3 regions of the Gottfriedia sp. NPDC056225 genome follow, and region 1 is predicted to be linked to each of the others. Evidence: riboswitches for the same ligand, from Rfam matches in the RefSeq annotation. Region 1 holds a riboswitch; each other region holds the start of a gene.

Region 1 (3,285 bases):
CTAAAACTGCGACATTAATGTTTTCTTTCGCTAGATAATAAGCAATGGAACAGCCAATAATGCCACCCCCAATTACGATAACATCAAATCTCTTGTTCATAAGTCAGTTTGCACCTTTCAAAATATTGCAGCGCAGCATCTAGTGGGTTTCGAGAAGAGAAGATTCCAGACATTACAGCTATCCCATCAATCTTGTTCTCCTTCAAAAATTGGATATGCTCAGGCAATATACCGCCTACTGCGTAGATTGGTATAGTCAGAGTTTTTTTCATTTCGGGTATGATTTCAATCCCATTTGGAGTTAGACCGGCTTTACACTTTGTTTCAAAACAATGACCGTAAAGGACATAATCAGCCTGATCACTTTCAGCTAGGATTGCTTCAGTAAGCGTGTGGACTGATTTTCCTACTCGTAAGTTAGGAAAATATTCTTTTACATCAACAAGAGGGAGTCCATGTCCCGGTAAGTGTATATTTGATAGATTTGCAAAAATAGCAATATCTAAACGATCATTTAAAACGATTTTCTTCATATCCACTTTGTTCATTTTTAATAGATTTAAGAGTGAGATTATTTCGATCGCTTTTTTTGATTTCTCGCGAATATGTACATAGTCAACTACATCGATTATTTGAATAATTTTGGAAGCAAGTACTTCGATTGAGTGCTGATCATCTGTAATTGCAATAAGTTCCATGCTCCAGCCTCTTTCATTAACAAAATTTTTTCAAACAAAAAAAACCACTTTCCTAAAAAAAGAAAGTGGTTACATTGCACACAAAATAAATAGAGAATGCGCCACTTTCCTACGCAGGTACTAGCCTGTTCAGGTTTTAAGGGTTTAAAAGTAACTACTCTATTCTCAGCCCTTATCAAGGGATCCCCTAGTGATGAATCTGTATGAAAATTAATCTTAGCATAGCATATAAAAAATAATATTCAATACTAAAATTTTTTTTACGAGTCAAAATATTTACCATAAATTGGGCTTGAAGCATAATGAAATCAAGTATTTAAGCGAGTATTAAAAATGCTAATAATTTTTTGAAATGAACATTCCTGTAAAAATTTAGGAAATAAAAGCATTTACATTTTAAACTTGTGGGTTTATATTTAGTGTGAACAATTTAATCGTTTGACTAGGGGTGTCCAATTAGTTGGGCTGAGAGAGAAACACATTTAAGTTTCTTAACCCTCAGGACCTGATCTGGTTCATACCAGCGTGGGGAAGTTAGAAATTTCTCATTAATGAAGTCTAATCGTTAATGTAGTTTTGCTAACATTTTGCCGGGTCTTAACTTTAAGATCCGGCTTTTTTCATGCTTAAAATGGATTGGATTTCGTCCTTTTTTAATCATTTAAAAAGGGGAATGAAATCAATGAACAATTCTGTAAATGAAATGAATTTTTCCATCATGTCTAGTTTTTCTGGTAGTAAAAAGGTTTATGTTGAAGGATCTAGATCTGATATTAAAGTGCCGATGCGTGAGATTCAATTAAGTCCAACAACTGGTACTTTTGGCGAAGAAGAAAATGCACCAGTTAGAGTATATGACACAAGTGGACCTTACACAGATTCATCTGCCTCAGTTGATATTCGCGAGGGGCTTAAGCCGATCGGACAAAACTGGGTGATTGAGCGAAATGATGTTGAAGAATATGTAGGGCGTGAAGTAAAGCCTGAAGATAATGGATATAAAAAAGAATCAGATAAACATGAGGTTGAAATCTTTAAAGGTTTAAAAAGAAAACCATTGCGTGCAAAGGATAACGGAAATATTACGCAATTGCATTATGCACGTAAAGGTATTATTACACCTGAAATGGAATTTATTGCAATTCGAGAAAATAGAACAGCTGAATTTGTTCGAGATGAAGTTGCAAGAGGAAGAGCTGTCATTCCATCAAATATTAATCATCCGGAAAGTGAGCCAATGATTATCGGCCGTAATTTTCATGTGAAAATAAACGCCAATATAGGTAACTCAGCCGTTACATCCTCAATTGAAGAAGAAGTAGAAAAAATGACATGGGCTACTCGCTGGGGAGCCGATACGATGATGGATCTTTCAACCGGAAAAAATATTCACACAACACGTGAATGGATTATCCGAAATTCTCCGGTACCAGTAGGGACAGTTCCAATTTATCAAGCACTTGAAAAGGTAAATGGAATTGCAGAAGACTTATCTTGGGAAGTGTTTAGAGACACTCTAATCGAGCAAGCTGAACAAGGAGTAGATTACTTTACGATTCACGCAGGTGTACTATTGCGTTACATTCCATTAACTGCAAAACGAGTGACAGGAATCGTATCTCGTGGTGGTTCTATATTGGCTCAGTGGTGTTTAGCTCACCATAAAGAGAATTTCTTATATACCCATTTTGAGGAAATTTGTGAAATAATGAAGCGCTATGACGTAACATTCTCTTTAGGAGATGGCTTGCGCCCAGGTTCGATCGCCGATGCAAATGACGAAGCACAATTTTCGGAATTAGAAACACTTGGAGAGCTAACAAAAATTGCTTGGAAACATGACGTTCAAGTTATGATTGAAGGACCGGGACATGTTCCAATGCATTTAATTAAAGAGAATATGGATAAACAATTAGAAATTTGTCAAGAAGCACCTTTTTACACATTAGGTCCACTAACGACAGATATTGCGCCTGGTTATGATCATATAACGTCAGCAATCGGTGCAGCAATGATTGGTTGGTTTGGTACAGCGATGCTTTGCTATGTAACTCCGAAAGAGCATTTAGGTCTTCCAAATAAAGAAGATGTTAGAGTAGGGGTAATCACATATAAAATAGCAGCACATGCAGCTGACTTAGCAAAAGGTCATCCTGGAGCACAAAAAAGAGATGATGCACTTTCAAAAGCTCGATTTGAATTTAGATGGCGTGATCAGTTTAATCTTTCTCTTGATCCAGAAAGAGCAATTGAATACCACGATGAAACATTACCTGCTGAGGGAGCTAAAACAGCCCATTTTTGTTCAATGTGTGGTCCAAAATTCTGTAGTATGAGAATCTCACAAGACATTCGAGATATAGTAAAACAAGAAGAACTTCAAAATGAATCAACCATTGAAGAAGGAATGAAAGAAAAAGCATTAGAATTTAGAAAAAACGGCGGAGAAATCTATCAATAAGGGTGTGAGCCTTATATGAATAGGGTAGAAGGAATCAAAAAAGAAATAAAGCAATTAGAAGAAAATATGAATCAGTTAAAAATAGAACTGAAAACCATTCAAACAAATTGTGAGCACGAATTTCAG
Region 2 (3,285 bases), on a different contig from region 1:
CCATTCTGATATTACTGCTCCCATTACACTATATGTAGCTGAAATCTTTAAGCCTGAAAAGATTGAAGGTAGAGAAAACGGAAATTCAACTTTCCAAAAAATTTGTGCTTTGGATGCTCCTGCCATTTTCATATAATTTATTAACTCACTTGGTGTTTGTCGAAATCCATCCAATGCTGAAACAGTTATGGGGAAAAAACACACGAGCGATATAATGATTAATTTTGGCAGTACACCAAACCCGAACCAAATAATTAAAAGTGGTGCTAATACAATAATTGGTACATTTTGCGAAAGAATTAATAATGGATAAAAAGCTTTCTTTACACCTGGTATTAAATGCAATAGAAATGCTATTAAAAGTCCAAGCAAGCTACCTATTAACAATCCGATAATCGTTAATTGAATTGAAGATGTTATATGTGGAAGTATAGAATCCAAAGAATGAATTCCTTCTTTAAAGATTGCAATTGGTCCTGGCAATAGCCAAGGCTCTATTTTCCAAATTTTAATACTGAGCTGCCAACAGATTAAAAAAAGCAGGATGACAACAAATGGCTGCCATCCTTTCATATTTTTTCGTTTCATTAACGGTACTTCTCCGTTAACACATCCATTGTAATCCCTTGTGGTTGATAAAGGATTTTCATTTGAGTTATAACATTATGGCAACCTATTTCGATCATTCTTTCATTCATTTTTTGAACAACTTGTAATAATTCATTCAAATCACCTTCCATTGTTGTTTCCAATGGCTGTACTTGATATTTCACACCTGATTCATCAATAATTTTAATCGCTTCATCGACTGCGGGAATGACATCCTCAATATTATTTGTTTTTGGTATTATTTGAACACTCATTAATGTAGTTTTCAATTTTACTCCTCCTTATTTTGGTAAGAATTCATTTGTAAAAGCTTCTTCTGGCTTAAATTTACCTTCTAATAATTTATTTTCAGCTAAAAAATCTGCATAGTTTTTCCAAACCGTTAACTTTTGCTCACCCCAACGATTTGCATCGTCTTTATATTTAGATGCTAACCACTCTTGGCTTTTTTCTACTAAATTTTTATCTAGATCTGGATTATCTTTAAGTAAAATCGCTGCAGCTTCCTTCGGGTTATCAATCGCAAAATTATATCCTTTTGATGCAGCGGCAACAAACGCTTTTACTACTTTCGGGTTTTTACTAATCATTTTTTCGTTTGTAGCTAATACTGGCGTATAGTAATCTAGTTTTTTACTATAATCTGTTAAATAAATCATATTTAACTTCTCTCCACGAAGCTCAGCTTCAATACCTGTCCATCCTTGATAAATCCAAGCAAAGTCGATATCTCTTTTTACAGCTGTAAAGAAATCAGCATCGCCCATATTAACGATATTTAACTTATTAACATTCGCATGTTCTTCTGACATAAGTGATTTTAAAACGGCTTTTTCAACCGGTGAACCCCATCCACCATATGTTTTTCCAACGAAATCTTTTGGAGACGTAATTTCTTTTTTCGCAGGCGATGCAAAACCAGAAGTATTATGTTGAATAACTGCTGCAATTGAAACAATTGGTACATTTTGAACTCTAGCCTGTGTAATTGACTCTTGATAAGAAACGCCAAAATCCGCTTTACCTGAAGCAACTAATTGATCTGCTCCTGTTTCTCCTGGACTAATAATATCTACATCAAGGCCTTGTTCCTTAAAATATCCTTTTTCTTTCGCAACAAATAGCCCCGTATGATTTGTATTTGGTGTCCAATCTAGTACGACTGTCACCTTTTTTAATTGCTTGCTCTTTCCACTAGTCGCGGTTTTACTTTGACCACACCCAGTTAACATTAAACAAATAGCTACTAAAAAAACTACTAATCTTTTCATTTACTAATACTCCCTTTTGTTTTTGGTTTATACAAAAATAAAACGCCCGGATAGTAACCCGGACGTTAATGCGCTGTAAAAAACATATCTAAAAAGAGATACTGTTCCCTACGCTGGCATCACCCAGATCAGGTTCTAAGAGTCAACATCTTAAGGATGTTATCTCAGCCAGCAACACTGGCACCTCCACATTTTTCTCATATAAACTTTTCATCATAAATATAACAGATAATGATTGAATTTACGAACTATTTTTAACCTACGTTTAATTGTTTTAATAGTCTGTTAATACAAGCTATTTAACGATAAGATTTTGTCATATTTTAAATGAGATTATTAAACAAAAATATCATTTCTTATAGTAAAATCTTACTTGAATATCGAATATACTACATCATCAAATTATGATTAAAATGAGGGGATTTTTTGAATAAACCAATCGGAGTCATAGACTCAGGAGTTGGGGGCTTAACAGTTGCCAAACAAATTATAAGACAATTACCTAAGGAAGATATAGTATACCTAGGCGATACTGCTAGATGTCCATATGGATCACGACCATATGAGGAGATCAGGGAATTCACTTGGGAAATGACTAATTTTCTTTTAGAAAAAGACATAAAAATGTTAGTCATCGCCTGCAATACTGCCACTTCAGTAGTATTAAGTGAAATGAGAGAAAAACTTCAAATCCCAGTAATAGGTGTTGTGCACCCTGGTGCCAGAGCTGCAATAAAATTAACACAAAACGATCAAATCGGTGTAATTGGTACGAATGCTACTATAAATAGTAAAGCCTATCATGGCGCACTAAAACGAATTAATGACAAAGTGATAATTAAAGGTTTGGCTTGTCCAGAGTTTGCTGGAATCGTCGAAAATGGGGACTACAATAAACCTGAAATATTTGAGATTGTTAAACAAACTCTTACCCCACTTTTAGATTCAACTATTGATACACTAATACTTGGATGTACGCACTACCCTTTATTAAGCCCAATCATTCAAAAGGTGATGGGTCCTTCTATTCAGCTCATCAGCTCCGGCGATGAAACAGCATTAGAAGTCAGTGCAATACTCGATCAACAAAATATTTTATCTAATTCCGAAAACACTATACATGAATTTTATACAACTGGAGATCCAATCGTTTTTAGTAAAATAGCTTCCTCTTTGTTCCAAGAGCCTTTGGAAAATGTAAAACATATAAAACTATAAGAGTTCTAAAGTGAACTCAATAAAAAAGAAAACCAACAAAGTAAACATTTGTTGGTTTTTGTATTTTTAAATTGCAAACGCTCATCAATTTAATCAAATTTAATCTTTTGTATTACTTGAAAAATAATCTTTCAGCATCGCATTATTCTTTACAATATCATCTAATGTATATTGATCTAAAACTTGT
Region 3 (3,285 bases), on a different contig from region 1:
AAAGATGGTTGTAACTGATATCCCAGCTGAATAAGCATCCATGAAGGTTGTTGTAACAGTTGCTAAAACAACGATACCAACTGCGAATAAACCTAAATTTGCACTCATTAATACAGCTACTGGATCCACTTCATTAAATGCTAATGCTGCCCCAAGCCCAATAATATACATCCATGAACTTCCAAACATATATCCTATGAAACTACCAATTGCCCCGTCTTTTGTAGTTTTCGCGAATCGAGTATAGTCACTAATTAATGGAATCCATGATAGTGGCATAATGACTGATAATTCAACTGCTTCGCCAAAAGATAATCCTGAAGTACTTGGCTGAGAAAGAATTTTATCACTTTTAAAAATAACAAAACATAATACAATCGTTAAAACAAATAGCAAACAAACGGCCATACTATTAAGTTTTTTTGAAGCATTTTGCCCAAAGTACAACCAAATTGCTATTAGCACTCCAATTACTAAACACCAAACCCAAAGGTGATTAAAATGATAATCATTTTTTGTGACTATATTGATTGAACGAGCTCCTGTTAAAATCATAATTGCCGTCCAACCAAGCAACTGTAATACATTTAAAATTGAAAACAAGTAACTACCATAGCTACCGAATGAAATTTTTGTTGATTCCATTGCGGTTAATCTTTGCTGAGAGCCAATTACACCACCTAATACAAGTAAAAGTGTTCCTATTAAATGTCCTACTAAAATAGCTGTTAAACCTTTAGTAAAACCTAATGGAGCTATTAATGCCCCTGTCATGATTTCCGCTACTGATACCGCAGCACCAAACCAAAGTGTCGTAAAATTCCACTTTGTCATTTTTGCATTTTGATTAGACATGTTGAACTCCTGCCTTTTCATACAAAGAGTAGAAGTGATGGACAGGACCTACTCCTTTTCCGATTGAGAAGGAATGTTGAATCGCTAATGTTATATAGTTTTTTGCTTCTCTAATTGCCTCATTTAATTCAAGTTCATTCGCTAAATTAGATGTAATTGCTGAAGATAAAGTACATCCAGTACCGTGAGTATTAATTGTATTGATTCTAACGCTATTAAAGCTAGTAAACTCCTCACCATTAAAGCAAATATCTGTTGCTTCACCCTCTAAATGGCCACCTTTTACAAGGACGTTTTTTGCACCTAATGAATAAATTTGTATAGCAGCTTCTTTCATTTCTTCAATCGTCGTAATTTTTCTTCCAGTAATAACTTCTGCTTCAGGAAGATTCGGTGTAATAACAGTTGCTAACGGAATTAATTCTTGAATTAAAGCTTCCTTTGCATCCGGGCTTAGTAAGTCGAACCCGCTCTTAGAAACCATGACTGGATCAACTACAATATGCTTTGGTCTATATTCCTTTAGTTTTTCAGCAATTACTTTAATCGTATCGATTTGTGATACCATACCAATTTTTACTGCATCTACTTCGATATCTGTAAATATTGCATCTAATTGACTCGCAATAATCTCTGGTGTCATATCTTGAACAGCAAACACTCCTTGCGTATTTTGAGCAGTTACTGCTGTTATTACACTCATTCCAAAAACACCATGAGCTGAAAACGTCTTTAAATCTGCTTGAATTCCAGCACCACCACTTGAATCAGAGCCGGCTATTGTTAATACTTTCTTCAATGTTCTTCCCCCTATTTAATGAATAGAACTCTTTTGATCTTACAGATAGAAGATGAAACTTGATTTTAAATACAAAAAAGCACAAATCCCATAAGGACTTGTGCTCGAACAAATCAATGTTATGAATACAAAAATGTATTCTACCGTTCACTTTCCTACGCTGGCATTATCCAGATCAGGTTAAAGGGTTAAAGACTATTCGTGTCTTAATCTCAGCCGACCATTTACGGCACCCCTAGTACTATTCAATTATTTAATTTGATTACTTTATCATCTTAATTAATCCTTATACTTTATTCAAGTATTTAGACCAGATTTATTTAGAAAAAACCTCTCTTAATACTAGTTGAGAGGCTTTAACATTTATTATTTTAAATCTTTTACTTCTTTTAATACGCCTTCTAGTTCGTCACCGGCTTGGTTAAGTGTATCTGCATCCAATGGAGAAACTTTTACTCCCGCTTCGATAATATGAAGTGGAGTTTCAACTTTTTCATACAAAGCTTTGTCTTTATCTTTTACAGAGTCTTCAAATTTTTCCCATGATTTTTCAAGTGATCCTCCACTTTCTTTCGCCTTTGCTTCATCATTATTCGAAACTTGTGTTTTTAGTTCAGAAATCGTTTTGATCATATCGTCAGATCCTGATTTAATTGCATTGTCTGTGTTCGTTCCACATGCAGATAAAGTTAAAGATAGTCCTAGAGCCATTGCCGCGATCAATTTTTTATTAGATAACATTTTTCGTTCCCTCCGAATTTTTACTACTTTTTTTATTATTTTTATTCGAGAATCTATTATAAATAACAGTTATACAAGCTATTAGTAACAAGAACATCTGTGGTACAAAGCTCTCCCAAGTAGAATAGATTGCAAAGAAATCTATTGTTGGAATAGGAGCTTGGGTAGCAGGAAGTAATCCTGAAAGTTGTAAACCGTGAATACCCATACCCGCAAATTTAAAGCATAAGTAGAACATTAAAATACTAGAAACAAGGAAAAACGGTCTCATTGGAATCTTTAAGCCAACCTTTAATATTAAGAAGCTCAGTATTGCTAAAATAGCAAACCCTAACGCAATTCCTATTAATAAAGATGATAGTTTAATTGATGAAGCCATTCCAATAAAGAATAATACTGTTTCAGTTCCTTCGCGAAACACTGCTAAAAACGCAAGAATAGCTAAAGATAATAGGCTACCCGTATTTAATGCTTTATCACTTTTAGTTTTAATATATTGTTGCCATTGCTTCGTATTAGATTTGCTATGTAACCAGTAACTCATATATAAAAGCATGACAGCCGCAAATACTCCAGTCCAGCCTGCAATCAAGAAGTTATTGCTTCCAAAAGCACCTGCTGAGAATAAGATATTTACAATAACACCTAGTATAATACTGACGCCTAAACCAGTACCAACACCAAACCAGATCCACTTACTTTTCTTTTCTTGACCAGACTTTTTAATAAAACCTAGTAATGCTACAACTACTAGTAATGCTTCTAATCCTTCTCGAAGTAGAATTGTAATAGCATCTAACATTGTATAACTAGTTTTAGATGCTAAAGGTAATAGATAATCACGCATATTAGTAATTGTTTTTGTAGCCGCTTTCACATCTGGTGTTTTA

The links. Region 1 has a riboswitch for thiamine pyrophosphate ahead of thiC (phosphomethylpyrimidine synthase ThiC). Riboswitches for the same ligand answer to the same signal wherever they lie in the genome.
Region 2: another riboswitch for thiamine pyrophosphate. It lies ahead of ACFCYN_RS15060 (ABC transporter substrate-binding protein); the one in region 1 lies ahead of thiC (phosphomethylpyrimidine synthase ThiC).
Region 3: another riboswitch for thiamine pyrophosphate. It lies ahead of thiD (bifunctional hydroxymethylpyrimidine kinase/phosphomethylpyrimidine kinase); the one in region 1 lies ahead of thiC (phosphomethylpyrimidine synthase ThiC).

What each region holds. Positions count from the first base shown of each region.
Region 1 is NZ_JBHJTJ010000003.1:132,133-135,417, forward strand. Features, by position in the region: gene thiO (glycine oxidase ThiO) at 1-100, opposite strand, end outside; gene ACFCYN_RS04025 (thiamine phosphate synthase) at 84-698, opposite strand; TPP riboswitch at 788-897, opposite strand; TPP riboswitch at 1,133-1,247, shown strand; gene thiC (phosphomethylpyrimidine synthase ThiC) at 1,381-3,159, shown strand; gene ACFCYN_RS04035 (hypothetical protein) at 3,175-3,285, shown strand, end outside.
Region 2 is NZ_JBHJTJ010000022.1:53,561-56,845, forward strand. Features, by position in the region: gene ACFCYN_RS15050 (ABC transporter permease) at 1-588, opposite strand, end outside; gene ACFCYN_RS15055 (thiamine-binding protein) at 588-863, opposite strand; gene ACFCYN_RS15060 (ABC transporter substrate-binding protein) at 891-1,880, opposite strand; TPP riboswitch at 1,969-2,078, opposite strand; gene racE (glutamate racemase) at 2,307-3,098, shown strand; gene ACFCYN_RS15070 (RrF2 family transcriptional regulator) at 3,198-3,285, opposite strand, start outside.
Region 3 is NZ_JBHJTJ010000001.1:109,747-113,031, forward strand. Features, by position in the region: gene cytX (putative hydroxymethylpyrimidine transporter CytX) at 1-855, opposite strand, end outside; gene thiD (bifunctional hydroxymethylpyrimidine kinase/phosphomethylpyrimidine kinase) at 848-1,654, opposite strand; TPP riboswitch at 1,790-1,901, opposite strand; gene ACFCYN_RS00590 (hypothetical protein) at 2,021-2,395, opposite strand; gene ACFCYN_RS00595 (FTR1 family iron permease) at 2,385-3,285, opposite strand, start outside.